4 regions of the Mesorhizobium sp. B2-4-14 genome follow, and region 3 is predicted to be linked to each of the others. Evidence: predicted binding sites of a transcription regulator. Region 3 holds the regulator's gene; each other region holds the start of a gene.

What was found. The regulator PhoB, encoded in region 3, activates phosphate uptake and scavenging genes when phosphate is short. The targets are predictions, from matches to a motif close to TGTCATNNANCTGTCAT.
Region 1: FJ938_RS04435 (ceramide glucosyltransferase) is a predicted target of PhoB. The motif match lies at 3,526-3,542, and genes of this name have one in related genera.
Region 2: FJ938_RS26905 (PhoX family phosphatase) is a predicted target of PhoB. The motif match lies at 4,444-4,460, and genes of this name have one in related genera.
Region 4: FJ938_RS19395 (LTA synthase family protein) is a predicted target of PhoB. The motif match lies at 2,165-2,181, and genes of this name have one in related genera.

The regions. Positions count from the first base shown of each region.
Region 1 covers NZ_VFVA01000003.1:249,811-257,495, forward strand. The annotation lists gene FJ938_RS04415 (aspartate aminotransferase family protein) at 1-732, shown strand, start outside; gene argF (ornithine carbamoyltransferase) at 750-1,661, shown strand; gene FJ938_RS04425 (Hsp33 family molecular chaperone) at 1,803-2,837, shown strand; gene apaG (Co2+/Mg2+ efflux protein ApaG) at 3,030-3,422, opposite strand; gene FJ938_RS04435 (ceramide glucosyltransferase) at 3,642-4,793, shown strand; gene FJ938_RS04440 (O-succinylhomoserine sulfhydrylase) at 4,828-6,018, opposite strand; SAM riboswitch at 6,076-6,153, opposite strand; gene FJ938_RS04445 (2'-deoxycytidine 5'-triphosphate deaminase) at 6,245-7,339, shown strand; gene araD1 (AraD1 family protein) at 7,540-7,685, opposite strand, start outside.
Region 2 covers NZ_VFVA01000049.1:14,777-22,461, reverse strand. The annotation lists gene FJ938_RS26935 (helix-turn-helix transcriptional regulator) at 1-257, opposite strand, end outside; gene FJ938_RS26930 (phosphatase PAP2 family protein) at 353-1,054, opposite strand; gene FJ938_RS26925 (hypothetical protein) at 1,083-1,421, opposite strand; gene FJ938_RS26920 (sensor histidine kinase) at 1,592-2,983, shown strand; gene FJ938_RS26915 (response regulator transcription factor) at 2,980-3,642, shown strand; gene FJ938_RS26910 (hypothetical protein) at 3,739-4,251, opposite strand; gene FJ938_RS26905 (PhoX family phosphatase) at 4,529-6,532, shown strand; gene FJ938_RS26900 (NAD(P)/FAD-dependent oxidoreductase) at 6,818-7,685, opposite strand, start outside.
Region 3 covers NZ_VFVA01000039.1:3,240-10,924, forward strand. The annotation lists partial or broken gene FJ938_RS25010 (PAS domain-containing protein) at 1-875, shown strand, start outside; gene pstS (phosphate ABC transporter substrate-binding protein PstS) at 1,406-2,464, shown strand; gene pstC (phosphate ABC transporter permease subunit PstC) at 2,529-3,518, shown strand; gene pstA (phosphate ABC transporter permease PstA) at 3,522-4,373, shown strand; gene pstB (phosphate ABC transporter ATP-binding protein PstB) at 4,370-5,173, shown strand; gene phoU (phosphate signaling complex protein PhoU) at 5,199-5,906, shown strand; gene phoB (phosphate regulon transcriptional regulator PhoB) at 6,022-6,711, shown strand; gene FJ938_RS25045 (ROK family protein) at 6,724-7,685, opposite strand, start outside.
Region 4 covers NZ_VFVA01000022.1:75,641-83,325, reverse strand. The annotation lists gene FJ938_RS19400 (pilus assembly protein) at 1-146, shown strand, start outside; gene FJ938_RS19395 (LTA synthase family protein) at 198-2,126, opposite strand; gene fabD (ACP S-malonyltransferase) at 2,405-3,352, shown strand; gene fabG (3-oxoacyl-[acyl-carrier-protein] reductase) at 3,410-4,147, shown strand; gene FJ938_RS19380 (acyl carrier protein) at 4,390-4,626, shown strand; gene fabF (beta-ketoacyl-ACP synthase II) at 4,661-5,923, shown strand; gene FJ938_RS30020 (hypothetical protein) at 5,911-6,195, opposite strand; gene mltG (endolytic transglycosylase MltG) at 6,182-7,288, shown strand; gene FJ938_RS19365 (YicC/YloC family endoribonuclease) at 7,446-7,685, shown strand, end outside.

The DNA.
Region 1 (7,685 bases), on a different contig from region 3:
TTCGACCAGGTCGGCTTCGACGACATCGATGCCGCCGAAAAGGCGATTACGCCGGAGACCGCCGCGATCCTGATCGAGCCGGTGCAGGGCGAGGGCGGCATCCGCCCGGTGCCGGTGCAATCACTGAAGCGGCTGCGTCAGCTTTGCGACCAGCACGGGCTGCTGTTGATCTATGATGAGGTTCAGTGCGGCATTGGCCGCACCGGAAAACTGTTCGCGCATGAATGGTCAGGCGTCACCCCCGATATCATGGCGATCGCCAAGGGCATTGGCGGCGGCTTCCCGATGGGTGCCTGCCTTGCCACCGACGAGGCGGTTGTCGGCATGACCGCTGGCGTGCACGGCACGACCTTCGGTGGCAACCCGCTGGCCATGGCGGTCGGCAACGCCGTGCTCGACGTCGTGCTGGAAGACGGCTTCCTCGAGGACGTCCAGCGCAAGGCGCTGCTGATGAAGCAGGGACTTGCCGCGGTCGCCGACGAGTTTCCCGAAGTCATCGAAGGCATTAGGGGCACCGGCCTGATGCTCGGCATCAAATGCGCCATGCCCAACACCAAGGTCAACATGGCGCTGCGCGACCAGCATTTGCTGGCGGTTCCGGCCGGCGACAACGTCATCCGCCTGCTGCCGCCGCTTACCGTCACAGACGCCGAGATCCACGACGCGCTCAACCGCATCCGCGCTGGTGCCAAAGGCCTGGCGGATGCCATTGCCGTGGCCGCCGCGAAGTAATCCCGGAACCATTGCTGATGTCAGTTCGCCACTTCACCGACCTTTCCGCCGTTTCCGAAGGCGACCTGCGCTTCATGTTGACGGATGCGGTGGCGCGCAAGGCGCGCCTCAAGGCGGGCGATCGGTCGAAGCCGCTCGAAGGCAAGGTGCTGGCCATGATCTTCGACAAGCCGTCGACGCGCACGCGCGTCTCCTTCGATGTCGGCATGCGCCAGCTTGGCGGCGAGACGATCATGCTGACCGGCACCGAGATGCAGCTCGGCCGTTCCGAGACCATCGCCGACACCGCCAAGGTGCTGTCGCGCTATGTCGATGCCATCATGATCCGCACCACCTCGCATGAGCGGCTGCTGGAGTTGACCGAGAATGCCACTGTTCCGGTGATCAACGGCCTGACCGACGACACCCATCCTTGCCAGCTGATGGCCGATATCATGACCTTCGAGGAGCATCGCGGTCCGGTTGCCGGCAAGACCATCGCCTGGACCGGCGACGGCAACAATGTGCTGCATTCGCTGCTCGAAGCGTCGGCGCGTTTCCGCTTCAATCTGAATATCGCAGTGCCCGAGGGCAGCGATCCGTTCGAAAGATATGTCGACTGGTCAAAGGCCAATGGCGGCAGGATCAGCTTCGCCCGCTCGGCCGAAGAAGCCGTCGACCAGGCGGATTGCGTGGTCACCGACAGCTGGGTGTCGATGGGCCAGGAGCATCGTGCACGCGGCCACAACGTCTTCCTGCCCTATCAGGTCAATGCGGCGCTGATGGCCAAGGCAAAGCCGGACGCCCTGTTCATGCATTGCCTGCCGGCGCATCGCGGCGAGGAAGTTACCGACGAGGTCATGGACGGGCCGCATTCGGTGGTCTTCGACGAGGCCGAGAACCGGCTTCATGCCCAGAAGGCCGTGCTCGCCTGGTGTCTTGGTGCTTGAAGTGTCTTGGTGCTCGAAGTGTCTGGACGTTTGAAGTGTCATGGCGCTGGTCTGGGCGCTTGATCCGCGGGGGCGCGATCCCTATCTGCGCCGCATCACGCAAATCAAGCGCGTTTGGACGCATGTGCCCACCGGGGCCGCATGGCCGCGCCCTGGAGCTTTGTCATGTTGGAAACCCATCAAGTGACTGAACATCACCCCAAACTCGGCGAGTTCGGCTACGCTGGCGACGACCATGTCGTGCCTTTCGAGGTCGGTCCGCTCGACGTACGCGGCCGCACGGTGCAACTCGGGCCGATGCTCGACGCCATCCTCGGCCGCCATGACTATCCCGAGCCGGTTGCCCGCCTGCTCGCGGAAGCCTGTGTGCTCACGGTGCTGCTCGGCACCTCGCTCAAATTCGAGGGCAAGTTCATCCTGCAGACCCGCACCGACGGGCCGGTCGACATGCTGGTGGCGGATTTTTCCACACCCTCGGCGCTGCGCGCCTACGCGCGCTTCGATGCGGATCGGCTCGAGGCACTGGTCGCGGCAGGCGAGACGTCCCAGCAGACGCTGCTTGGCAGCGGCGTGCTGGCGCTGACCATCGACCAAGGCGCCCATACGCAACGCTATCAGGGCATCGTCCAGCTCGACGGCGAAACGCTGGAAGACGCGGCACGCACCTATTTCCGCCAGTCGGAACAGATTCCGACCGACATCAGGCTCTCCGTGGCCAAGCTGCTGACGCCCGGCGTCGGCGGCGCGCGCGAGCAGTGGCGTGCCGGCGGCATCCTGGCGCAGTTCCTGCCGCAGGCGTCCGAGCGCATGCGCGTCCCGGACCTGCATGGCGGCGATGGCGATCCGCGCGAGGAGATCCATGATCCCACGGACAATTCCTGGCAGGAATTGCTGGCGCTGCTCGGCACCATCGAACCGACGGAACTGATCGATCCCACGATCGGCGCCGAGCGGCTGCTTTACAGGCTGTTCCACGAGCACGGCGTGCGCGTCTTCGGCGGCGTCCCCGTCGCCGACCAGTGCTCATGCTCCAGGGACAAGATCCGCGGCATCCTCGAGGGCTTCTCCGCGCAGGAGATCAGGGACAGCACCGAGGACGGCGGCATCCATGTCGCCTGCGAATTCTGCTCGAAGCAATATGACTTCGACCCAGCGGAATTCGCGGCGGCGAAGTGAAATACCGGCCTTCTCCCCTTTCACGGGAAGAAGGTGCCGGCAGGCGGATGAGGGCAGCGCAACCTTCGGCAGTGATCGCGCGGATCCACTCAGCGCTTGTATGTTCTCACGAGCCGCCGCCCTCATTGCCCTGCCGGGGATTTCTCCCCGTATAGCGACGCCATCGCAGCGGACCTCGCCAATCGCCGAGGTCTAATTCACGGTCCGCTTTGTCCCCGGCAGGTCGAGCGAGAAGGCGGGGATGGCGATGTCGAACGTCTCGCCGCGTTTGTTGCGCATCGTGTAGTGCCCGACCATGATCCCTGACGGCGTCGAGAGCGGGCAGCCGGACGTGTATTGATAGCTGTCGCCGGGGTTGAGTTCGGGCTGGTCCCCGACAACGCCCGGCCCGCGCACCTCCTCGACCCGGCCCGCTCCGTCGGTGATGTGCCAATAGCGCGACAGAAGCTGCACGAACTCGTCCGACTGGTTGTCGATCGTTATCTGATAGCCCCAGACGTAGCGGTTCTCCGAAGGGTCCGAACGATCCTCGAGGTAGAACGGCCTGACCTGCACTTCGATGTTGCGCGTGACGGCGCGGTACATGAGCGGCTCCAAAACAATCCGGTACCTTTCGGCGCTCCCAGCGAGCAGGTCAACGTGCGCGTCTTGTCGCGCGTGACCCTGAAAGGCAGGTGGCGGCAAAGAATGTCATTTAAGTGACACATGACAATGGTGGTGTGCGCGCACGGGCGACTCGGCGCTCTGCCGACCTGTTGAAACGGCCGTCACGCGGGCCGTCCTTTCTGGAGTGACCAGATATCGATGGAACTCACTCTCATAGCCGCCTCGCTCTCGACCGCACTCATCCTTTCAAATGCCGCCAGCATTGCGCTTGCCACCTCACAGCTGAAACGGCGCACCACGATCGCACCGCCAGCCGGCAAATCGCTGCCGGTGTCAATTGTCGTACCATCGCGTGGCGTCGAGCCGTTCACGCACGAGACACTGGAGCGCGCCTTCTCGCTCGACTGGCCGCGCTATGAACTGATCTTCTGCGTCGCCCATGCCGACGATCCGGTGGTCACGCTGATCCGTGCCGCCATGGGGCGCTTTCCCAAAGTGCCAGCCCGCCTGTTGATCGGCGATGATCGGATCAGCGCCAATCCCAAGCTCAACAATTGCGTCAAGGGCTGGGAAGCGGCGCGCCACAACTGGGTCATTCTTGCCGATTCCAACGTGCTGATGCCGAGGGACTACATTCAGCACTTGATGGCGGCATGGCGGCCGGATACCGGCCTTGTCTGCTCGACGCCGATCGGTTCGCGGCCCGATGGCTTCTGGGCTGAGGTCGAATGCGCCTTTCTCAACACGCTGCAGGCGCGCTGGCAATATGCCGGCGAGGCGCTTGGGCTAGGCTTTGCCCAGGGCAAGAGCATGCTGTGGAACAAGCCCATGCTGGATGCCAATGGCGGCATTCGCGCGCTGGCCGCCGAGATCGCCGAGGACGCCGCCGCGACCAAGCTGGTGAACGGGCTTGGCCTGCGCGTCAATCTCGTTGCCGCGCCTTTCGAGCAGCCGCTCGGCCGGCGCACGCTTGGCGAGATCTGGTCGCGCCAGGCCCGCTGGGCTCGCCTGCGCCGCGTCACCTTCCCGCTGTTCTTCGCGCCTGAAATCCTGACTGGTGCCGTGGTGCCGCTGCTGCTTGCGCTGGCCGCGGCGGCAAGCGCCGGCTTCAGCCTGCCGCTCACGGCCATCGCCGTTTTGGCGGCCTTCTACCTTCCGGAATGTGCCCTGGCCTGGTCCAAGGGCTGGTACCTGTCATCGCGCATCGTCGCGGCGATCATGGTGCGCGACCTCATCCTGCCGGCGATGTGGGCACGTGGCTGGCTCGGCGGCGCCGTCGACTGGCGCGGCAATGCGATGACCATCGGCACCAAGGCGACCGAACTGGAGGAGACGCCGTCGAGCGCCTGATAGCCCCGTGCATGAAGCCCCGCGTAGGCAGGCCTTACTTGGCCGCCTGCAACGCCTGCGCGATGTCTTCCAGAAGGTCGTCGGTATCCTCAAGGCCGACCGACAGCCTGAGCGTACCTGGCCCGATGCCGAGTTCGGCGCGGGCCTCGTCCGTCAGGTTCTTGTGGGTGGTCGTCGCCGGATGCGTGATCAGGCTCTTGGCATCGCCGAGATTGTTCGAGATCAGCACGATGTCGAGCGCGTTCTGCAAGGCGAAAGCCGCCTGCTTGCCGCCCTTGACGTCGAGGCAGATCAGCGTCGAGCCGCCCGACATCTGCTTCTTGACGATATCCGCCTGCGGGTGGTCGGCGCGGCCGGGATAGATCACGCGGGCGATCTGCGGCTGCTCGGCGAGGAAGTCGGCGATCTTGCCGGCGCTTTCCGTCTGTTGGCGCACGCGCAGCGGCAGCGTCTCCAGGCCCTTCAGCAGCGTCCAGGCATTGAAGGGCGACAGGCTGGGGCCGGTATGGCGGAAATAGTCGTGCAGGTTCTTGTCGATCCACTCCTTGTCCGACAGGATCACGCCGCCCAGACAGCGGCCCTGGCCGTCGATGTGCTTGGTCGCCGAATAAACGACGATGTGGGCGCCGAGCTGCAGCGGCTTCTGCTGCAAGGGCGTGGCGAAGACATTGTCGACGACAAGCCGGGCGCCGATCGAATTGGCGAGCCCGGCGACAGCCGCGATGTCGACCACTTCCAGCGTCGGATTGGTCGGGCTTTCCAGGAAGAACAGCTTGGTGTTCGGCCTGACCGCCTTTTCCCAGTTGGCGATCTCGGTGCCGTCGACCAGCGTCGCCTCGATGCCGTAGCGCGGCGCCAGCGTCTCGACCACCCAGCGGCAGGAGCCGAACAGCGCGCGCGCCGCCACGATATGATCACCAGCCTTGACGCTGCACAGAAGCGCGGCCGTCACCGCCGCCATGCCGGATGCCGTGGCACGCGCATCCTCGGCGCCTTCCAGCGCGCACATGCGCTTCTCGAACATGTCGACGGTCGGATTGGCGTAGCGCGAATAGATGAAACCCGGTTCCTCGCCCTTGAAACGGGCTTCGGCGGCCTGTGCCGTCTCATAGACATAGCCCTGGGTCAGGTACATCGCCTCGGAGGTCTCGCCGAAGCCGGAACGCAGGGTCCCGCCATGCACGAGGGCTGTCTGAGGCTTCCAGTTGCGCTTCTTGGTGCTCATCGCTTTTGTTCCAGACACAAAAAAACCGGCCGCGAAAGTCGCAACCGGTCCATACGGCCTTGCGGCCCGACGGTCCTTTAGCGACTTGTTTAACGTGGCTGCAAGCCGACCGGCCAAATCACCACGGGATAACGACCCTTTAGACCCGCGCCACGCTTGCGTCAATTGCCGGCTTCATTAAGAGGGTTGTACCAGACCTCGCCCGGCCTTCGAGCGGAGCTAGACTTTGCGGCAGACAGGCATTCTTCCCGATCAGGACATTTCGGCGCTGTTCCAGTCCGGCGCGCTGAAGTCGCCGCGCGCGCTCGATGCCGATCAGATCCAGCCGGCGAGCCTCGATCTTAGGCTCGGCGACAAGGCATGGCGGGTACGGGCCTCCTTCCTGCCTGGTCCAAGCCACAAGGTTTCGGAAAAGCTCGATCGGCTGCAGCTTCACGAGATCAACCTGACCGAGGGCGCGGTGCTGGAAACCGGCTGCGTCTACATCGTGCCGCTGCTCGAAAGCCTGGCATTGCCAGCCGACATTTCGGCATCGGCCAATCCGAAAAGTTCGACCGGGCGGCTGGACATCTTCACCCGTGTCATGACCGACCGAGGGCATGAGTTCGACAAGATCGCCGCCGGCTATACCGGTCCGCTCTATCTGGAAGTCAGCCCGCGCACCTTCCCGATCGTCGTGCGCACCGGCTCGCGCCTGTCGCAGATCCGTTTCCGAACGGGCAATGCGCTGCTCTCGGAAGCCGAACTGCATGAATTGCACCGCGCCGAGATGCTGGTCGCCACCGAACCGCCGAACATTTCGGGCGGGGGCATCGCGCTGTCGATCGACCTCAATGGCGACAGTGACGGGTTGGTCGGCTATCGCGGCAAGCATCACACCGGTCTCGTCGACGTCGACAAACGCGCGGCACAGGACGCCCTCGATTTCTGGGAGCCTATCCACAAGAGCGGCGCCGGCGAACTGGTGCTCGATCCCGATGAGTTCTACATCCTCGTCAGCCAGGAAGCGGTACATGTGCCGCCGCTCTACGCCGCCGAGATGACGCCGTTCGACCCGCTGGTCGGCGAGTTCCGCGTCCACTATGCCGGCTTCTTCGATCCGGGCTTCGGCCATTCGGCGGCCGGCGGCACCGGCAGCCGGGCCGTGCTCGAAGTGCGCAGCCACGAAGTGCCGTTCATCCTCGATCATGGCCAGATCGTCGGCCGGCTGGTCTATGAGCACATGTTGAAGCGGCCGCAGGCGCTCTACGGCACCGATCTCGGCTCCAACTACCAGGCGCAGGGCCTCAAGCTCTCAAAGCATTTCCGCGCCGCGCGCTGAGGTTTGCACTGCCAATCTCCCCCCTCGTGGGGGAGATGGCCGGCAGGGCAGCGGGGGGCGCGAAGGAACGCTGCCTTCGTGTTTTGATACACAAATGAAGACTTCCGAAGTCTGAACTTTGATAAAGTTGATAGGTCGGCGGGACAGCGCCCCCCTCTGGCCTGCCGGCCATCTCCCCCACGAGGGGGGAGATCACACTCTTACAACGCCTTCACCGCCACCTTCACCGGCTGCTCGATCTCCAGCGGATTGCGCAGCGGCAGTCCGAAATCCCCGGCCTCGATCTCGAACACGTCGCCGGCCTCGGTCTTGATGCCATCGGCGAAGGACAATGTCGCCGTGCCGA
Region 2 (7,685 bases), on a different contig from region 3:
TCCGGCGGCGCGGCGGGCTTGAGGCGCACGCCCCTGCCGCCGCGTTCGCTGGCCTGGTTCTCGCCGATCAATTCCACCCCGGCCTCGTCGAGAGCCTGGATGACCTTCATCAGCGTATCGACCACGCCCCTGACCACGCCGTCGCTCGCTTCCATGCGTTGGATGGTCGGAAGCGAGACGCCGGCGCGCTCGGCGAGTGTCTTCTGGTCGATGCCCGCCAACGCCCTTGCGGCGCGCATCTGCGCGGCAGTGATCATCGGCCTGAACCCATGTCTGAGTCTGCAGACATAACGTATAATACCGTCATTGTGATGTTTCAAGCATCAGAAGGCATAGTTCAACCATGTGAAGATCACTCACTTTCGCCGACCACACTGCGCCGCTGCAGGAGCCGCGCGGCCAACCAGCATAGCGTCGCCCAGGCGAAGCCCGCGCACCAGCCTGCCAGCACATCCGACGGCCAGTGGACGCCGAGATAGATGCGGCTGACGCCGACCAGCACCGTCGTCAGCACGGCGAGTGCCAGAACATAGACCTTGGTCGCCCGGCCATGCAGGAAACGCGCAGCGAGCGAACCCAGCGTGAGATAGGTCACCGCCGACAGCATGGCGTGGCCACTGGGGAAGGAAAGCGACGTTTCGCTGACCAGATGCGAGACGAGCTCGGGCCGAGGCCTGTCGATGCCGACCTTCAAAAGACTCGACAGAACCTGGCCACCCGCCACGGCGACGAAAATGAGAAGTGCGGTCCCCGGCCTGCGGATCAGCAGCAGATAGATAATCGTCGCCGCTGTGATCAGCACCAGCACGCTGGAGCTGCCAAGGCTGGTGATGTCGCGCATCGCCCCTTCCAGCCACGGCGGACCAACCGGAACGCCGGGCTGGCCCGCCTGGCGGAAAGCAAGCAGGATTTCCGTGTCGAAGCCGTGCGGCGCGGTCGCCCGCGCCACCTCCGTCAGCTCCACGAAGCCCCACAGCCCGCCGGCGATGACGAGGCCAGCCAGGAGGACCGGAAATTCGATCCGGTTGAGCAGGGTGCCCACAGTGTCTTTCATCGGGCCTGTGTCGCCGTCTTCATCTTGATCATCGCCCCTGCAGATAGGGCCCGAGCGTGATCAGCGCCACGGCGGCGACCGCCAGCACGATGCCGGTCGCCTGCAACGCGTTGACGCGCTCGCCAAAGAACAGCAGCGCCACGACGTTGACCGAGACCAGCTGGATGACCGCCGACAGGCTGAACGACACCGACATGCCGAATTCGCGGATAAGCCGCAGCATGATCAGGTTGCCCAGCGAATAGAGCGCCAGGGTCAGCAGGATCTTGCCCAGGCTCGGCGCCAATCCCCATTGCTTGGCGGCGGTTGCCGCCAAAAGGAAGATCACCGTTGAAAAGCCAAGCTGGAGCAATCCCGAAAAGCTCACGTCCCATCCCCCTCGAAGCGGTGCCCGCCATGTGTGTCGCGGCTCTTGTTTCCGAAGCGCGCCAGGACGTCAAGCGACGTCGTTCGAACGAAGGTCTTGGCAAGGGCAAGGCTGAAGCTCAATGTGCAGCCACCGCCCGGCCTGTTGATAGAGGGGGTGGCCAGGAGCCGATGATTCGTATTCTTCAGAACTTGGCGCGGCGCTGGAGCGAGCTTTCCCTTGCCGTGCAATTCCTCGTTGCCGGCGGCTTTGGCCTTCTGGCCATCATGCTGGTGGTGGGCTTCTGGGTGACGATGCAAATCAGGGATGGCGTCATCCGCAATTCGGCCGCCACGACCGCACTTTATGTCGACAGCGTGATCGCGCCACTGCTGCCGGACCTGCGCAAGAGCGAGGAGCTGAGCGAGTCCGTCAAGCAGGCGCTCGACGAGACCCTTGGCCAGGGCGCGCTCGGCAAACGCCTTGTGTCGTTCAGGCTCTGGCGGCGCGACGGCACCGTGCTCTATGCGAAGAACGCGGCCTTGATCGGCCGCCGCTTCGATCTGAGCGACAATCTGCGTTCCGCATTCCAAGGCAGCGTCACCGCCCAACTCGACACGTTCGACGGCAATGAAAGCAAGGAGCAGGCTGTCGGCGTACCGCTGCTGGAGATCTACAATCCGGTGCGCGAACCCTGGTCCGGCGACGTGGTGGCCGTCACCGAATTCTTCGAGGTCGCGGGCGATTTCAAAGCCACTCTGGCTTCCGCCCTGCTGTCGAGCTGGCTGATCGTGGCCGGCACCACCTTGACGGCGTTCCTGCTGCTGTCTGGCATCGTCCTGCGCGGCAGCCGCACCATCGACGATCAGCGCGGGGCGCTGCGCCGCCAGGTGTCCGAGCTGCAAGGCCTGGTGGCGCAGAACAGCGCCTTGCGCCACCGCGTGCAGCGGGCGTCGCGCCGCGCGACCGCGCTCAACGAAAGATATCTGCGCCGGATCGGCGCCGACCTCCATGACGGTCCGGCCCAGCTCGTGGCCCTGGCGGCGCTGCGCATGGACAGTCCGGTGTTTTCCGGCGACGGCCACTGGGGCGAAAGCCGCTCGACCGAGGTCGCGATGATCCGCAAGACGCTGGAGGATGCGATGCGCGAAATACGCGGCATCTGCACCGGCCTCGTGCTGCCGCAGATAGAGACGGCCGCTACCACCGATATATTGCGGCTGGCCGTCAACGAACACGAGCGCCGGACGGGAACCTCGGTGACGCTCAAATTGCCTGGACATTTGCCCGAGCCCGGCGCCTCTGAGAAGATCAGTATCTATCGTTTCGTGCAGGAAGGGCTGAACAACGCCTATCGCCACGGACAGGGCAAAGATCAGGTGGTGCGTGCCGAGATGAAAAATGGCAGGCTTTTCGTGGAAGTTTCGGATGGCGGACCAGGCTTCGATCCGGCGCGGGCGGAGGGGCTGGGGCTCGCCGGCCTGCGGGAACGGGTCGAGAGCATTGGCGGCCAGTTCGAGACCTTGAGCGGGCCGCAAGGCACGCGGTTGGTGATCAGTTTGTCGGTCGAGGAGCAAGCATGATTGGCGCTATTCGCATTGCCATTGTCGATGATCATCCGCTTTTTCGCGAAGGTGTGACGCGCAGCCTGTCGGAGATCGGAGGCTTCGAAATGGTCGGCGAGGGCGCGACCGCGCAGGATGCGGAACGCCTCGCTTCGACGGTGCGGCCCGACATATTGCTGCTCGACATCTCCATGCCGGGCGGCGGACTGGCGGCGGTTGCAAACATCCTCGCCGACCATCCTGCCCAGAAGATCGTCATGCTGACCGTTTCAGAGGCCAATACCGATGTGACCAAGGCCCTGAACGCAGGGGTGCGCGGCTATGTCCTCAAAGGTATCGGATCGCGCGCGCTCGCCGACATCCTGCGCAATGTGGCGGCCGGCGAGAGCTATCTTTCGCCGACGCTGTCGGCCCGGCTGCTTTCCGATCTCCAGTCCCTGCAGCCGGCCGACGGCACGACAGACCGCCTGCGGCAACTCACCGGGAGGCAGACGGAAATCCTGCGGCTGGTGGCCGAGGGGCTCAGCAACAAGGAAGTTGCCTTGCGGCTGGATCTGCAGGAAAAGACAGTCAAACACCACATGACCGGGGTGCTGTCGAAACTCAACGTGCGAAACCGCACGGAAGCGGCCCTCATGATGCGCGAGTTTCGCGACCGTGACAGGAACCGCTCATAACTGCGGGAAACCGCGCGACGCCGGTCAAAAAGAGGTCACCTCCGCCGGGGGCGGCGGAGGTGACATGCGAAACTGACCGTTGCCTGTTGGCCAGCCTCACAAGGCCTTGAGACGGCTGATATCGGCCGGCGTAACCCGGCGGTCGATGATCGTGCGACCGAGGGCATCTTCCATCCTGAAACGGCCGTTCTCGATCTTTTCCGTTATGCCGTCCGGATGCTGGACCGTGATCTTCTTGCCATCCACGTCGATCTTGTCGCCGGTCGCCGTATTGACGTGACTGCTGGCGCCCTGGTCGTTCTGGCCGGTGCCGGATCCTGGATTGCCGCTACCGTCGTCACCACTACCTGAATTGTTGCCGCTATTCCCGCTGTTGCCGTTGCCATTCCCGCTGTTGCCGCCGCCACTGTTGCCGCCGTTCCCGCCGTTGCCATTGCCGCCGTTACCACCGTTGCCGTTCCCGCCGCCCTTGCCGGCCTGTGCGCTGGCAGCGTAGAGGCCGGGAGCGAAGCCATGAAAGGCAATGTGATAGGGAGCGATGGTCAGCGCCAGCGCGGATGCCGATCCGAGCGCCAACCGGAAACAGCGGGTCGTGATCGATCTTCGCATCCTGGTCTCCGTCGATTGAGCCGGCGCGCCCACCCTCAACGTTGCAGCCAACATCGCCGAAAGACGTAGTAGCCGGAAGCGGCCTCCGACCGTTGCGTTTGTCCTCCAGGACCTTTGCAAGCGCAAGCTTGGACCAAAGTCCGGGATTCCGAATGAACAACCTGCACCAGGCAGGCACCAGAACAGGCATGATGTCACGAAAATGTGATCAGCCGGCTGTAAGGCGTCGAACAGACACCCAAGCTCCAGCGACTCCAACAGCCAGAGGCAAGCCCGCATGACCGAACAGCGCTTCTCCGACGCCCGATTCCGCACCAGCCTGCTCGAGGAAAACGAAGGACCGGCCATCAACCCCACCGACAACCGCACCATGGGCGAGATTATTGCCGCGCGGTTCTCGCGCCGGGGTTTCCTGAAGGGGTCGCTCGCGGTCTCGGCGATCGCCGCCACCGTCAGTCCGCTGGCCATGATCGCAGCGGACGACGCCCGCGCCGCCGAAGGCTCCGCCTTCAAATTCGACGAACTCGAGGCCGGCATCGACGACAAGCACCATGTCGCGCCGGGCTATGACGCCGACGTGCTGCTGCGCTGGGGCGACCCGCTGTTAGCCGATTCGCCGGAATTCGATCCGACCAAACAGTCGGCCGAGGCCCAGGCAAAACAGTTCGGCTACAACAACGACTATGTCGGCTACATCCCGATCGAGGGCTCCGCCGAGCATGGTCTGCTGGTGGTCAACCATGAATACACCAACCCGCATCTGATGTTCCCCGGCATCGTCAAGATCGTCGAGAAGGACGGCAAGAAGGCAGCCGAGGTCGCACCGCTGAGCAAAGAGCAGGTCGATGTCGAGATGGCGGCACATGGCGGCACGATCGTCGAGATCCGCAAGGTGTCGGGCAAATGGCAAGTGGTGCGCGACGGCAGGCTGAACCGCCGCATCACCTCCAACACCGAAATGGCGCTGTCCGGACCGGTCGCCGGCCATGACCGCGTCAAGACCAATGCCGATCCATCCGGCACGAAGGTTCTCGGCACCGTCAACAACTGCGCCGGCGGCGTCACGCCCTGGGGCACCTATGTCATGGCCGAGGAGAACATCCACGGCTACTTCTCCGGCGAACTGCCGGAGGGCCACAAGGAAGCGGCGAACTACAAGCGTCTCGGCATCCCGGAAGGCGCCTATGAGTGGGGCGCGCATTACGACCGCTTCAACCTCGCCAAGGAGCCGAACGAGCCGAACCGTTTCGGCTGGGTCGTCGAGGTCGACGTCGACGATCCGAATTCGACGCCGAAGAAGCGCACCGCCATGGGCCGCTTCAAGCATGAGGGCGCCGAATCGATCGTCGCCAAGGACGGCCGCGTGGTCTTTTATCTCGGCGACGACGAGCGCTTCGACTATGTCTACAAATTCGTCACCAAGGGTACCTTCAACGCCAGCGACCGCGCGGCCAACAAGGACCTGCTTGACGACGGCACGCTGCATGTCGCCAAATTCGCCGAGGACGGCACGGTGGAATGGCTGCCGATCGTCTTCGGCCAAGGCCCGCTGACGGCCGAAAACGGCTTTGCCGGCCAGGCCGATGTGCTGATCGAAACGCGCCGCGCGGCCGACCTGCTCGGCGCAACCAAGATGGACCGGCCGGAAGACATCCAGCCCAATGCCGTCAACGGCAAGGTCTACGTCATGCTGACCAACAACTCCAAGCGCAAGGCCGACCAGGTCGATGCCGCCAATCCGCGCGCCGCGAACGCCTTTGGCCACATTATCGAGATATCAGAGAGCGACGGCGATTTCGCCGCCACCAAGGGCAAGTGGGAAGTGCTACTGAAATGCGGCGATCATTCCGTCGCCGATGTCGGCGCCACCTTCTCGACCGCGACGACGGCCAATGGCTGGTTCGGCATGCCCGACAATTGCGCGGTCGATTCGGCCGGACGCCTGTGGGTCGCTACCGACGGCCAGGGCCCGAAGGCCACCGGCCGCACCGACGGCCTGTGGGCGGTCGACACCGAAGGCGCGGCGCGCGCGACCTCGAAACTGTTCTTCCGCGTGCCGATCGGCGCCGAAATGTGCGGCCCGCTGTTTGCGCCCGACGACCAGACCGCCTTCGTTGCCGTCCAGCATCCGGGCGACGGCGGCGAAGACTGGGAAGCCTTTGGCCGCCCCTCCTACTATGAGGATCCGTCGACACGCTGGCCCGATTTCAAGCCCGAAATGCCGATGCGGCCGGCGGTCGTCGCCATCACCAAACAGGGCGGCGGCAAGATCGCCGTCTGAGTTCAGGTGAAACTCTGAAGGAGGGGTTCGGGATCCGAGGCCCCTCCTTTTCGGATGGAGTTTGCTCAAGGCTTGGGAAAGATCGGCAATTTACACGTGGCGCCCCAGGTCCTGTCGAGGGAGACCGTCGCCATGCCGAAGTCTGTCCATGACCGTGGCCTGCTCAAACCTGCCGAAGTGGCCACCTTGCGTGTTCGACGAGGCCTGCCGCCGGCGCCACGTGCATCCAGAATCCCCCGAGGCGCGCGAGATCGCGCTCCCGATTGCCGGCTCCCCGGGCCGGGATCAGCGCGGCGCGCCGGATGGATGGCGGGAGCCGGCGATCCGGCCGGCGATCGCCTTGCCCAATATGGCGGCGTTGGCGAAACAGCCGCGAATGCTCGGCCGCATGCCGGTGAACCAGAGGCCGGGCAGTTTCGGATCGTTTTCAGCGCCGTTGAAAAGCGGAACGCCCTTGCCGTCGAGCACGTCAAGACTGCCGACCATGCGCTCCAGCCCGGTGCGGTAGCCCGTCGCGGCAATGACGATGTCGGGATCGATCAGTCTGCCATCGGCCAGGATCACGCCGTCCGCAGTGAACTCCCTTATTGTCGGGACCACGACGATCTTGCCCGCTTTGATGGCGCTGACGGCGCCGTCGTCCGCGGCGATCGCGGTGTAGTCCGAGGTCAGGCGGCTGGCGCCGCCCGCCGGCGCGGGCGGCATGCCGAATTTGGTGAGGTCGCCGAAAACCAGGCGCTGCGTCACCGCCATCACCGTATCGGCAACACGCAGCGGCAAGCGCGCCATAAGCGGCGAGAGCCGGTGCACGGCGATCTTGCCGATCCGCTTGGGCAGAAGGGCGGGGCCGTTGCGGGCCGACAGCCATAGAGCCGCCGTATCGACACCCGCCAGATGATTGAGGGCATCGAAGCCCGAATTGCCGGCGCCGACGACCAGCACCTTCTTGCCGGCATAGCTGTTGGCGTCGCCAAAATCCGCCGAATGGATGATCCAGCCCGTGAACGCCTGCATGCCCGTCCAATGCGGCGTGAAAGGCTCGCTATCGCGGCCTGTGGCGACAACGATATGACGTGCGAGGCGTGAGCCGGCGCTGGTGCGCAGCGCCCAGTGGTCGCCCATGAACATGATGGTCTCGACGGCGACGCCAAAC
Region 3 (7,685 bases):
AGCAGATGACCTCATGGACGTTCGATTCCTGCGCGGCCGAAAGCGGCGCCGAGGGGCTGAAGGTGCTGATCGCCGCGGCCGCCTATGGCGTGCCCGTCGATTGTGTCGTGCTCGACTACCAGATGCCCGGGATGAGCGGCGCCGAAATGGCCAGCATCGTGCGCAACACCGAAGGCCTCGCCGACACGCCGATCATCATGCTGACCTCGGTCGACCAGTCGCTCGCCAACACCAGCTACCGCGATCTCGGAATAGACGCCCAGCTGATCAAGCCGGCGCGCTCCTCGGCGCTCCTGGAAACGCTGGTCGGGACCATCCAGCGCCATCGCCATGCGACGAACGGCCACGCCCAGCCGTCGGCAGGCGAGGGCCTCGGCGCTTCCCAGCGGCCGCCGCTGGTGCCGTCCGAACAACGCGCGCAATTGCAGCCGCCGCCGGTTCGTCAAAGGCCTCCCGTCACCGGCGGTGGCGGGCATCGGCTGGACATTCTCGTGGCCGAGGACAATGAGGTGAACCAGATGGTCTTCACTCAAATTCTCGGCGAGACCAGCTATGGTTTCGAGATTGTCGGCAATGGCCGCAAGGCGCTCGACGCCTTCGGCAGGCTCAATCCGTGCATGATCCTGATGGACGTCTCGATGCCGGAGATGAGCGGGCTGGAGGCAACCGCCGCGATCCGTCGGCTGGAACAGGAAACCGGCACGCATGTGCCGATCGTGGGCGTCACCGCGCACGCGCTCAAGGGCGATCGCGAACGATGCCTGGAGGCGGGCATGGACGATTATCTGCCCAAGCCGATCAGCCCGAGGGCCCTGCTGGAGAAAGTCGAGCGCTGGATCGGCGCCGGCCAACAGGTCCAGCGCAACGCGGGATAGCACCGCGTCGGCCGGTTCCAGCAATCCGAAGCGGCGGGCCGGAGGGAATCAGTCGGGATTTGCTGCTACCCCTGCGTGCAAAGACTATGGTGCGATCGCACCATATCAAAGGCGGTGCTTAGCCGGGACAATGGCAACATCGAATTCCGCTCTTCTCAGTTACGGGCGGGAGCAGCGACCGCCGGCAAGAAACAGCGTCACTCTACCCCAACGGACCTGTTTTCGGCGATGGCCCGGCCACGACACGCTCTGGCCTCGAGCAACGCGCTCCCGTCCGGATTTTCTTCATCCGAGCCGGCCCGGCGAATCCAACGCCGGCTTCGAGCCAGCAATGGCTCAAGCCACTGATTCCCGGGGCAAACCCGGACCGGGCCGCAACCATCCGAAGCTACCGCCTTTCCCCGCGCCGGCGACGCGTTACCCGGTTGACACGAAACTGTCATGCGACTGTTATAATCGAAGGCTATTGGCCTCAGCGGGCGCCGGCAAAAGGGCGCCGAGAGACCATCTTCCGAACAGGAGCAGGCCACATGAGACATTTCATCCGCTCGGCGGCCGTTGCGATTGCAATGGCTGCGGCGTCCACCTTCACCATGTCCGCAGCGTTTGCGGCTGATATCTCCGGCGCTGGCGCCACTTTCCCCTACCCGATCTACGCGAAGTGGGCCGACGCCTACAAGAAAGAGACCGGCATCGGCCTCAACTACCAGTCGATCGGTTCCGGCGGCGGCGTCAAGCAGATCAAGGCCAAGACCGTTACCTTCGGCGCTTCCGACGCGCCGCTGAAGGGTGAAGACCTCAACTCCACCGGTCTCGCCCAGTTCCCGATGGTGATGGGTGGCATCGTGCCCGTCGTCAATCTCAAAGGCATCAAGCCGGGCGAACTCGTTCTCGACGGCACGACGCTGGCTGATATCTTCCTCGGCAAGATCACCAACTGGAACGACGAGGCGATCAAGAAGCTCAATCCCAAGGCCAAGCTGCCAGACCAGGCGATTGCCGTTGTCCACCGTTCGGACGGCTCGGGCACCACGTTCAACTTCAGCTACTATCTCGCCGACGTGAACGCCGACTGGAAGTCGAAGGTTGGCGTCAACAGCGCGCTCGAGTGGCCGGTGGGTATCGGCGCCAAGGGCAATGAAGGCGTTGCCAACAACGTGTCGCAGACCGGCGGCGCCATCGGCTATGTCGAATACGCATATGCCAAGCAGAACAAGCTGACTTACACCGACATGATCAACAAGGACGGCAAGAAGATCGAGCCGACCGCGAAGGCGTTCTCGGCCGCGGCGGCCAATGCCGACTGGAACTCACAGCCGGGTTATGGCGTCATTCTCGCCAACCAGCCGGGCGCCGAGTCCTGGCCGATGACGTCCGCGACCTGGATCCTGCTGTACAAGAAGCCCGATGACGCCGCGGCGACCAGCGAAGCGCTCAAGTTCTTTGCCTGGTCCTATGCGAAGGGCGACAAGATGGCGGGTGAACTGGACTACGTTCCGATGCCGGACAAGGTCGTCAAGAGCGTCGAGGAAATGTGGAGCAAGGACATCGTCGGCAGCGACGGCAAGTCGCTCTACGCCGCCAAGTAACTCTCTTTGTCGAAGGGAGGACGCCTTTGGCGTCCTCCCATTTCTTTCGAATACGAGGGGCTAGATGACCACCGTTTCAGAAGCTACGCCGTTATCGAGCGTCATGCGGTCCAGGGATGCGACAGTGCGGCGCTTCGCCTTCACGGACATGGTGTTTCGGGAGGCTACACGCTCTTCTGCCGTCCTCGTCCTGCTCATCCTCAGCGGCGTCGCCATCTCGTTGTTTGCCGGCTCATGGGAAGCCCTGTCTAAGTTCGGCTTTTCCTTCCTGACGACCGAGGCATGGAACCCGGTCACCGAGAATTTCGGCGCCCTGTCGCCGATCTACGGCACCATCGTCACGTCAGCCATCGCAATTCTGATCGCCGTTCCCATCGGCATCGGCATCGCCGTCTTTCTTACCGAACTTTGCCCGCGGCCGCTGCGGCGCCCGATCGGCATCGCCGTCGAGCTTCTGGCCGGCATCCCTTCGATCATCTACGGCATCTGGGGCCTGTTCGTGTTCGCACCGTTCCTGCAGACGACGATACAGCCTTTCATCATCGACATCTTTCACAACGTGCCCGGGCTCTCCAGCCTGTTCGCCGGCCCGCCCTATGGCATCGGCCTACTGACGTCGTCGCTGATCCTGGCCATCATGGTGCTGCCGTTCATCACCTCGATCACCAAGGACGTGTTCGACACAGTGCCGGCGGTGCTGAAGGAATCGGCCTACGGCATCGGCTGCACAACCTGGGAAGTCACGCGGCGCGTGGTCATTCCCTACACCCGTGTCGGCATTATGGGCGGCGTTATGCTCGGCCTCGGCCGCGCGCTCGGCGAAACCATGGCGGTGACCTTCGTCATCGGCAACGCGCATCGTATCAGCGCCTCGCTGTTCGCGCCGGCGACGACGATCTCCGCGACGATCGCCAATGAATTCACCGAAGCCGACGGCCAACTCTACACCTCTTCACTGGTGGCGCTCGGCCTGATCCTCTTCGTCATCACCTTCATTATCCTTGCCATCGCACGCTACATGCTGATGCGCATCGATGCCCGCACGGGAGCCTGACCGATGTCGACGACCCTGGCACTCCATAACAGGCGCAAGAGAAGGAACGGCGTGATGATGGCGCTCTGCGTCGCCGCCGCCGGCATCGGCCTTGCCTGGCTGGCGCTGATCCTCGGCGCCCTGGTCTACAAGGGCCTGTCCGGCGTTTCGCTGGCGGTCTTCACCGAGATGACGCCACCGCCCGGCGATGCCGGCGGCCTGCTCAACGCCATCTATGGCAGCATCGTGATGACCGTCATCGGCGTCATCGTCGGCACGCCGATCGGTGTGCTGGCCGGTACTTACATGGCCGAATACGGACGCTTCTCGAAGCTGACCACGGTGGTGCGTTTCATCAACGACATCCTGCTGTCGGCGCCGTCGATCGTTATCGGCCTGTTCGTCTATGAGTTGCTGGTGCGGCCGATGGGGCACTTCTCCGCCATCGCCGGCGCCGTCGCGCTGGCCATCCTGGTCATCCCGGTCGTGGTGCGCACCACAGAGGACATGCTCAACCTGGTGCCGAACGCCTTGCGCGAGGCAGGCACCGCGATCGGCGCACCGCGCTGGGTGGTCATCCGCTCTGTCGCCTACCGCGCCGCACTTTCCGGCATCGTCACCGGCATATTGCTGGCCATCGCCCGCATCTCCGGCGAGACGGCGCCGCTGCTCTTCACCGCGCTCAACAACCAGTTCTGGTCAAGCAATCTCAACGCGCCGATGGCCAGCCTGCCTGTCACCATCTTCCAGTTCGCTCTCAGCCCTTACGAGGAATGGCAGCAGCTGGCGTGGACCGGCGCACTTATAATCACCCTAACGGTTCTCGGGCTGAGCATCTTCGCCCGCAGCCTTACCGGACGCAGAGAGGACAGATGAAACCGATGTTGTCCACCGAGTTGAACGTGGCCGAGGCTGCCGTGGAAAAGGCCAAGATCGAGGTCAAGAACCTCAATTTCTACTACGGCCAGTCGAAGGCGCTGAAGGACATCAGCCTGTCGCTGCCCGAGCGCAGTGTCACCGCCTTCATCGGCCCTTCGGGCTGCGGAAAGTCGACGCTGCTGCGCGTCTTCAACCGCATCTACGAGCTCTACCCGAGGCAGAGCGCCGAGGGTCAGGTGCTGCTTGACGGCCGGAACATTCTCGACCGCTCGCAGGACCTCAACCTGCTGCGCACCAAGATCGGCATGGTGTTCCAGAAGCCGACGCCGTTTCCGATGTCGATCTATGAAAACATCGCGTTCGGCGTCAGGCTCTATGAGAAGATCAGCAAGGCCGAGATGGACGGCCGTGTCGAGCAGGCGCTGAAGCGCGCGGCTCTGTGGACCGAGGTCAAGGACAAGCTCAACGCCAGCGGCCTCAGCCTTTCGGGCGGCCAGCAGCAGCGTCTTTGCATCGCCCGCACCGTGGCGGTGAAGCCGGAGGTCATCCTGCTCGACGAGCCGGCATCGGCGCTCGACCCGCTGTCGACCGCCAAGATCGAGGAATTGATCGACGAGCTGCAAGCCGACTACACGATCGTCATCGTCACCCACAACATGCAGCAGGCGGCGCGCGTGTCGCGCCAGACGGCTTTCATGTATCTGGGCGAGCTGGTCGAGTTCGATCGTACGGAGAAGATCTTCACATCGCCCCGCGAGAAGCGCACGCAGGACTATATCACCGGCCGCTTCGGCTGATCTCACGCATACGAGGACCAGGATCATGGCCGAACACACAGTCGCTTCTTTCGACGAGGATCTCGGACAGATCAGCAGGCTGATCAGCGACATGGGCGATCTCGCCAGCTCGATGGTCGGCGGCGCCACCAAGGCGCTGCTGAACTCCGACAACGCGCTGGCACAGCGCGTTGTCTCCGACGACGTCATCATGGACGCGCGCCAGCGCGAACTCGACGACCGCGCCATCACGCTGATCGCCAAGCGCCAGCCGATGGCCGACGATCTGCGGCATGTCGTCGGGTCGATCCGCATGGCCGGTGACCTCGAACGCATTGGCGACCTTGCCAAGAACATCGCCAAGCGCGTCGGTACGGTCGGCCTGTCCACCACGCCGCGCGACCTGTCGCATTCCATCGACGCCATGGCGCAGCTGGTGCTGATCCAGGTGCAGGGCGTGATCGAGGAGTATGCGGCGCACGATGCCGAGGCCCTTGCCAAGCTGCGCGCCGATGACGAACGTATCGACGTCAAATACACCTCCGTGTTCCGCGAACTTCTCACCTACATGATGGAGGATCCGCGCAACATCACGGCTTGCACGCATCTGTTGTTCTGCGCCAAGAATCTCGAGCGCATCGGCGACCATGTGACCAACATCGCCGAGAATGCCTACTATGTGCTGACCGGTACGCAGCTGCCCGCGAATCGTCCGAAGCAGGACGAAACGGCGATGTCGGCGCCGGCGGCTTGATCGTCAGAGCGGTTCACCGTTTTACGGAAAACCGCTCTCTCTCTTGTTTCCATGCAATTCCGGACGGAAAACCGCTTCACACTTTTCCTGGAATTGCCTTAGAGGTGACCAGTCGATGATCGCGCCACGCATCATGGTGGTGGAGGATGAGGAGCCACTCGGCGTGCTCCTCCGCTACAATCTGGAATCGGAAGGCTACCAGGTCGAGGTGGTCCCGCGCGGCGACGAGGCGGAGATTCGCCTGCAGGAGAACGTCCCCGACCTCCTGGTGCTCGACTGGATGGTGCCGGCGGTGTCCGGGATCGAACTCTGTCGCCGGCTAAGGATGCGGCCCGAGACCGAGCGGCTGCCGATCATCATGCTGACGGCGCGCGGCGAGGAAAGCGACCGCGTGCGCGGCCTTTCGACCGGCGCCGACGATTATCTGGTCAAGCCGTTCTCGACACCGGAATTCATGGCCAGGGTCAAGGCGCTGCTGCGCCGCGCCAAGCCGGAAGTGCTGTCCAGCGTGCTCAAGGTGGGCGACATCGTGCTCGACCGCGAATCACATCGCGTCTACCGCAAGAAGAGCGAGATCCGGCTCGGGCCGACCGAATTCCGCCTGCTCGAATTCATGATGCGTCATCCCGGCCGGGTGTTTTCGCGCAGCCAGCTGCTCGACAATGTTTGGGGGGAGACGATCTATATCGACGAGCGCACGGTGGATGTGCATGTCGGCCGGTTGCGCAAGGCGGTCAATAACGGCCGCATGCCCGACGTCATCCGCACCATTCGTGGTGCGGGGTATGCAATCCGCGAGGATTGAGCGCGACTTTATTCAGGCCACGTTCTTCCCGGAGCCGGCTTTCGCCTGCATGCCCGGCGCGAAAATCTCCTGGTCGACGAAGGTCAGCGCCCGCATGGCGCAGCCCTCGCGGATCAGCGGCAACTCGTTGGGCTCGGTGTCGAAGGAAATCGATTTCGAGTGCTGGCCGCCGGCGGTCTGGGCGATGGCCTCGCGCAATGCCGGCTCGATCAGGTCGAAGGCGGCGGCGCTGACGCCGACCATGGCGACGGGGGCGGGATCGATCAGCGCGAACAGGCTGCCGAGGCCGTAGCCCAGCGCCTCGCCGGCCCTGCGGTAGGCCTCCCGCTCGGGCCCGTCCGTTTGCCGCGCCGTCGCCGCCAGCGCCCGCATCTGCGCGTCGCTGACATCGGCGACCGGCTCGGTGTCCTCGCTGAGCTGCCTGGCGTTGCGCCAGATGGCGTAATTGCCGGCATAGGCTTCGACGCAGCCGCGCCGCCCGCAGCGGCAGAGCGCGCCGCCTGGCCGATGGATCATATGGCCGAATTCGCCGCCCGAGGAATGGGTGCCGGTGAAGAGCTCGCCCTTCAGCACCAGGCCCATGCCGATACCGTGCGAAAGGAGAATGGCGATGAAGTCGTCGCGGTAGCGCTCCGGATCGCGCCAGCGCAGCGCCACCGCCATCATGTTGCAGTCATTCTCCACGGTGGCGGGGATGCCGAACTCGGCTTCGAGTATGTCGGCGAAGGCGATGTCGGTCTGCGGCGTGATGGGCGACCACAGCATTGCCCGGGCATCGGTGTCGGTGATGCCCTGGATCGCCAGCGCGATGCGGGCGACGCTGCGCACGTCGAGGTCGGGATCCTCTAGGCGCCGCCGCACGATGGCGACGCATTCGCCGATCAGTGCATCGCGCGACATGGTCAGCGTATCCAGCCGGCGCTGTTCCTCTGATATGACCTGGCCGGCATAGTCGATGACGGCGACGGACAGGA
Region 4 (7,685 bases), on a different contig from region 3:
AATCCGACACCGCGGCAAACCGTGCGCTTTACAGCGCCTGCGCTTCCGACTCGAGCGGCTACTATGCGGTCAACGATCCGGCCAAACTGCCGAACGTATTCCAACAGATCGCCAACAAGTTCTCCAAGCTGCAACTGACCAACTGAGCGGCCGACCTGGAAGGCGCATCACAGGGAGGTCAGCGCTCGCCGATTGGCTCAGCTCGTATGGGCGACGACCTTGTTGACCGTCTCGGGGAAGAAGTCCGGCGCCGCATGGCGCTTGCCGAACATCATATCGTACTGGATCAGCTGGAAATCGCGGATCGCCGGGTCGATCTCCTTCTGACGCGACCAATCGGGCGTGGCTTGGCCAGTCGGTGTCAACAGCAGGTTGCGGTCGACGACGCGGTAGCGCTCCCGCATCTCGCCCAGGAAACCGGTGTAGTAGGGATGGGTGATGCCCGCGGCCGTCAGGATATGATAGGGCAGGAATGCCGGGCTCACCGTGCCGAGGTCCTTGACCGGACCGGAGCGGTTCGACCAGACGACCAGCGGTGTCTCGTGATGTTCAAGGGCCGCTTCCGGCGTCGGCTCCTTGCGTGGCGCGACGTTGTCCTTGAGGAACCCGGTCTCGACATAGACCGGCCCCAACGGCGGCAGATGGTCGCCGAAAAAGGCGATGATCGTTGGCCGCTCGCGCTTCTTGGCCCATTCGATCAACCGGTCAAGGCCACGGTCCGCATCGGCCGAACCCTCCGCATAGCTCAGCAGCGAATCGCGCGCCCACTGGCTGATCGGCGCCTGTACCGAGTGGGTCGGGTTGTTATAGCGGTTCGGCTCATAGGGGCCGTGGTTCTGCAGGCTGACGGCGAAGAAGAACACCGGATCGTCGCTGGCGTCGGCTTCGCGGATGATCTCATCCGTCATTGCCGCATCCGATGCCAGCGGTCCGCGCTTTTCCATGGGCGGCAACGTCTCTTCCGACTTGAAATCGTTGAAACCGAAATCGGCATACACCGCGCCACGGTTCCAGAACCAGTTGGTGCCTGGATGGATGGCGCGCGCCCTGTAGCCTTCACTCTTCAGGAAGGTCGCCATCGAAGGCGTCGGCGTGCGCACATATTGCTGGTAGGGGATGCTGCCGGCCGGCAGGAAAGCATTGGAAAAGCCGGTCAGCGCCTCGAATTCGATGTTGGCGGTCATGCCGCCGAATTCAGGTGAGAACATCGAACCCGAACGCAGTCGCCGCACTGTGGGAATGGGATCCGGCGTGATGGCGACGCCAGGCAGCTTGGTTGGATCCCAGAAGGATTCGCTCATGACGACGATGATGTCGGGCTTGTCATCGGGCACCGATGCTGTCGTCCGCGGCCGGTCGATCGCCGCGATTGCCTTGTCGGAATAGCCTGAGGGGGCCGAGACATGGGCCATCGGCACGTTAAGCGCGAAGGCGAGCGCAAAGCCGTTGGAGGCATAGTTTTCCTTCTGGTCCCACATGATCGGGATGATCTGCAGCCGGTCCCGGGTCCACGAGAAGGTGGCGTAGTCCATGATCGAGACGAAGAAGGCGAGCAGAGGCACTGCCAGCGTCAGCCGCGCAAGGCGGCCTTTGCGGCTGAGGGCCGGAACCTTGCGGTGCCACAGCCGCCAACCGTGGACGAGCAGCGACAGTCCGACGACGATGCCCACGACCATGGCCAGCGCGGTCATCGGCCGTTCGCGCACCAGGAGCGGCAGCAGGGCGAAAATCTGGCGAGCGTAGAGGAAATCTGTCGGATAGAGCGGATCGCCAAGATAGTGCGATTTCTGATGACCCACAAAGGCCAGCCCCAGGGTCAACGGCGCGACAATCATCAGGCTCTGGTGACTGCGGCCGAGCAAGGCGTCGAGGCCGATCAGGATCAGGGCGAACACGACGATGGTCGTCCAGCCGGGCTTGAGCGGTTGAAGAAAGAAGGAAACAGTGCCGGCAACATCGCCACGCACGATCAACTCGATGGCGAACACCAGGACGGCGGAGATCAGCAGGCTGACCAATCCGTAACGGACGACCGGCCATCTCCGGCCCGGCAAATAACCGGTGGACGGATCGTCTTCCAGGAACTGCGGCGCGGCCTCGCCGGCGCGTTTCGAATTCTTGGCCACCTTAACTTCCCCACCCAGCGACAAACGCGTCACTCGATTGTCATGAAACTGTCACGCCAAGCTAGCGCCTGTATCGGAAATAAGAAGAGCCAGCAAACGAATCGTGAGCAGTTTTCATCAGGAGTGATCGCCAAAAGTCCTTTTGGAACAGGCACTCGGCAGAAGGTTCCGACCTGAGGCTTGTTTGAAGCGGGCTTGACTTGACCGGCTGCCTTGCGTCACAGGCAAGGAAAATTCGTGTTATCAGGCAAGCAGAACAAGTCTTCGGGAGCCCTCGCATGGCCGTTGCATTCACCTTTCCGGGACAAGGCAGCCAGGCTGTCGGCATGGGCAAGGATATCGCTGATGCCTTTCCCGAGGCGCGCAGGATCTTCCAGGAGGTCGATGACGCGCTTGGCGAAAACCTGTCGAAGCTGATCTGGGAAGGTCCGGAAGAGACCTTGACGCTGACGGCGAACGCGCAGCCGGCTTTGATGGCGGTATCGCTGGCAGCGATCAGGGCACTGGAGTCGCGCGGTTTCTCGTTGAAAGACAAGGTCGCCTATGTCGCCGGCCATTCGCTGGGCGAATATTCGGCGCTTGCCGCCGCCGGCTTCATTTCCGCCGCCGATGCCGCCCGGCTGCTGCGTATCCGCGGCAATGCCATGCAGGCGGCAGTTCCAGCCGGCGAGGGCGCCATGGCGGCGATCATTGGGCTGGAGCAGACCGATGTCGAAGCCGCCTGCACCGAGGCCGCGCAAGGGTCCGGCAAGGTCTGCCAGATCGCCAATGACAATGGCGGCGGCCAGTTGGTGATTTCCGGTGCCAAGGCGGCGGTCGAACTGGCGGCGAAACTTTGCACCGAAAAGGGAGCCAAGCGGGCGCTGATGCTGCAGGTCTCGGCTCCTTTCCATTCGGCGCTGATGGCGCCGGCGGCAGAGATCATGCGAGACGCGCTGGCCGGAGTGACGAAGAATGCACCTTTGGTTCCTGTCGTCTCCAATGTGTCGGTGACACCGTCGAGCGATCCGGACGAGATCGCGCGGCGCCTGGTCGAGCAGGTGACCGGTCGCGTTCGCTGGCGCGAGACGGTGGATTGGCTTGGCGCCAACGCTGTCGCCACGCTCTACGAAATTGGTGCCGGCAAGGTGCTTTCGGGCCTGGCGCGGCGTATCAACCGCGACATCGCCACCGCATCGGTCGGTTCGGCGGCTGAAGTCGAGGCAGCATTGGCCGCGCTTGCATAAAGCGCCATTTGATCCCATCCCTATAGAGGCTGTGCTCTTCTCAACCTGGAGACAAAAATGTTCGAATTGACCGGCCGCAAGGCGCTCGTCACCGGTGCTTCGGGGGGGATCGGCGAGGCGATCGCCAGGGTGCTTCACGCACAAGGCGCCATCGTCGGCCTGCACGGCACGCGCGTCGAGAGGCTGGAGGCGCTGGCCGCCGAACTCGGTGACCGGGTCAAGCTGTTTCCGGCCAACCTGTCGAACCGCGACGAGGTCAAGGCGCTTGGCCAGAAAGCGGAAGCCGATCTCGAAGGCGTCGATATCCTGGTCAACAATGCCGGCATCACCAAGGATGGGCTGTTCGTGCGCATGTCGGACGCCGACTGGGACACGGTGCTCGAAGTCAACCTGACGGCCGTGTTCAGGCTTACCCGCGAACTCACCCACCCGATGATGCGCCGCCGCCACGGCCGCATCATCAACATCACTTCTGTCGTCGGCGTCACCGGCAATCCCGGTCAGACCAATTACTGTGCCTCCAAGGCCGGCATGATCGGCTTCTCCAAATCGCTGGCGCAGGAGATCGCCACCCGCAACATCACCGTCAACTGCGTCGCTCCGGGCTTCATCGAATCGGCGATGACCGACAAGCTCAACGACAAGCAGAAGGAAGCGATCATGGCGGCGATCCCGACGCGCCGTATGGGCACCAGCGCCGAAGTGGCCTCCGCTGTGGTCTATCTCGCTTCCAACGAAGCCGCTTACGTCACCGGCCAGACCATTCACGTGAATGGCGGCATGGCGATGATCTGACGAATGCCATCCAGAAGCACGCAGCGGTTTTGGGGCAATGACAGGCAAGGCCAGCACGCTGTGAAAACAGACCATTTCGGCTTGGACCTTGCCCATTTTTCGTGTAATGCGGCCCGCAACCCGGCGGTTCGGGCAAAAACCGGTCCGTAGCCGTTGCGTTTCCGGCAGGACCATCTTTCAACTTGATTAGCGGCATTCTGCCCGCTAACGAAGACAGACAAACAAAAGACGAGGATGCCCAAATGAGTGACACCGCAGAGCGCGTCAAGAAGATCGTCATCGAGCACCTTGGCGTCGATGCCGACAAAGTGACGGAGCAGGCGAGCTTCATCGATGATCTGGGCGCTGACAGCCTCGACACGGTTGAACTCGTCATGGCGTTCGAAGAAGAATTCGGCGTCGAGATTCCCGACGACGCAGCCGAGACCATTCTGACCGTTGGCGACGCTGTCAAGTATATCGACAAGGCTTCGGCCTGACGCATTCTGCAGTCATCACCGGGGAGGACCTGCGATGAGGCGTGTCGTCGTCACGGGCCTTGGATTGTTGTCGCCTTTTGGCATGGGCTTCGAGCACAGCTGGAAGGAACTTCTGACCGGCCGCAGCGCCGCCAGGCGCATCACCGAGTTCGAGGTGGAAGATCTTGCCTGCAAGATCGCTCACGTCATTCCGCGTGGTGACGGCAGCAATGCCACCTTCAATCCCGAGGCCGTGCTCGAGCCGAAGGAACTGCGCAAGATCGGCGACTTCATCCTGTACGGGATTGCCGCCGCCGACGAGGCGCTGAAGGATTCCGGCTGGCAACCGAAAACCCATGCGGAACAGTGCGCCACCGGCGTCCTGATCGGCTCGGGCATCGGCGGCATCGAGGGTATCGCCGAGAATGCGATAATCCTGAAGGAGCGCGGTCCGCGCCGCATCAGCCCGTTCTTCATCCCGGGTCAGATCATCAATCTCGTCTCCGGCCAGGTTTCGATCCGGCACGGGCTGAAGGGCCCGAACCATTCCGTCGTCACGGCCTGTTCGACCGGCGCGCACGCCATTGGCGATGCGGCCCGGCTGATCATGTGGGGCGATGCCGACATCATGGTCGCGGGCGGCGCCGAAGCGCCGGTGACGCGGCTGTCGATCGCCGGCTTCGCCGCATGCCGGGCACTGTCGACCGAGCGCAATGATGCCCCGCAGACGGCGTCGCGCCCGTACGATCGTGACCGCGACGGCTTCGTCATGGGCGAGGGTGCCGGTGTTGTCGTGCTGGAAGATCTCGAGCACGCCAAGGCCCGCGGCGCCAAGATTTACGCTGAGGTGACCGGCTACGGTCTCACTGGCGATGCCTATCATATCACCGCACCGGCCGAGGACGGCGACGGCGCTTTCCGTTGCATGGCCGCGGCGTTGAACAGGGCCAAGCTTACGCCCGCCGATGTCGACTACATCAACGCGCATGGCACTTCGACCATGGCCGACACGATCGAACTCGGCGCTGTCGAGCGGCTGGCCGGTAATGCCGCCTCAAAGATTTCGATGTCGTCGACCAAGTCGTCGATCGGCCATCTCCTGGGGGCGGCGGGTGCCGCTGAGGCGATATTTTCGATCCTCGCTATCAGGGACAATATTGCGCCGGCGACCATCAATCTCGACAACCCCGAGCGCGAAACGGCGATCGACCTGGTGCCCAACAAGCCTCGCTCCCGCCAGATCGACGTAGCATTGTCCAACTCCTTCGGCTTCGGCGGCACAAACGCTTCGCTCGTGTTCCAGCGCTACAATGGCTGATCGTCCGGCTGCCGGACGCCGCGTTGGCGTGCCGTCAATTTTGCCATATTCGCCTCTACTCTGCCGCAGGGGATTCGTTGAGAGATCAAACGGTAGGGCGAAATGAACACAAATCCGGCGGGCAACGGAGAATCGGGGCAGCGGCCCGCTAACACCGGGCCGATCGTACCGAAGACGGCCAGCGAGGCCTTGCGGCCGGAAGCTGGAACGCCGCCGCCGAAGCGCTCGCGTGCTTCGCGCAGCCAGGTCGTCGTGTTCATGAACTTCGTCATCTCTTTGGTGATCCTGACGGTTCTGGCGGCAGGCGCGGCGCTCTACTTCGGCAAACAGGAATTCACCGAGCCCGGCCCCTCGGCCAATGGCGACACCTTCCTCGTCAAGCCGAACACGGGCGTCCAGGACATCGCCGACCAGCTTGAGCGCCGCGGCCTGATCACTGACGCCCGCGTATTCCGTCTTGGTGTGCGCGCCTTTGGCAATGATTCCGCACTCAAGGCCGGCGAATATGCGATCAAGCCCCGGGCATCCATGCGCGACATCATGGAGTTGCTGAAGAGCGGCAAGTCGGTGATGTATTCGCTGACCATTCCGGAGGGGCTGACCGTCGAGCAGGCACTGGAGCGCATTGCCGACGAACCCGCCTTGAGCGGCGTCATGCCCACGGCCATGCCGCCGGAGGGCAGCCTTGCCACCGACACGCTGCGCTTCACGCGTGGCGCGACGCGCCAGCAGATGATCGACAAGCTGCTGGCCGATCAGAAGAAACTGGTCGATGAGGTATGGCAGCGGCGTGCGCCGGACCTGCCGCTGGCCAATGTCCAGGAATTCGTCACCCTGGCCTCGATCGTCGAGAAGGAAACCGGCAGGGGTGACGAGCGTTCGCGCGTTGCTGCCGTCTTCCTGAACCGGCTGGCCAAGGGGATGCGCCTGCAATCCGATCCGACCATCATCTATGGTCTGTTTGGCGGCAAGGGAAAGCCCGCCGACCGCCCGATCTACCAGTCCGACATCCAGAAGCTGACGCCCTACAATACTTATGCGATCAGCGGCCTGCCGCCGACACCGATCGCCAATCCGGGCCGTGCGGCACTTGAGGCCGTTGCCAATCCATCCAAGACCGACGATCTCTATTTCGTCGCCGACGGCACAGGCGGTCACGTTTTTGCCGCGACGCTTGATGAGCACAATGAGAACGTTGCCCGCTATCGCGCGTTGCAGAAGAAGCAGGCCGATGAGGCGGCCAAGGCCGCCTCGGCCGCTGGTACCAGCGGCAACAATGCGGACAAGCCTGCCGACGGCAGTGGAAGCGACACCAGCGGTGGCGACAATGGCGACGCCGGCGGCGATGCGGGCGCTGCCCAGTAAGAGGAAGAAAGGCGTTGCCCCTAGGGCGACGGCCTGACATTTGAAAGAACGCCATGCGTCTGATTTCGACGCACCCGGGCGTGATCGTTTTTACGCAGCACTTGCCCCTGTCCGGAAAACCGGTTTCGGGGTGATGCGCCAAGGATATGCAGGCGACATGAATTTGCAGAGCATGACCGGATTTGCCCGCGCCGTCGCCGAGCATGACGGCACCTCCATCGCCTGGGAGGTCAAGTCCGTCAATGGCAAGAGCGTCGAGGTGCGGCTGCGGCTGCCGCAAGGTTTCGAACGACTGGAGCCGGCGGTCAGGCAAACGCTGCAGAAGCGTTTCGCCCGCGGCAATTTCCAGGCGACGCTGACCATCGGCCGCGCTGCCGGCGCGCAGGCACAACCCGTC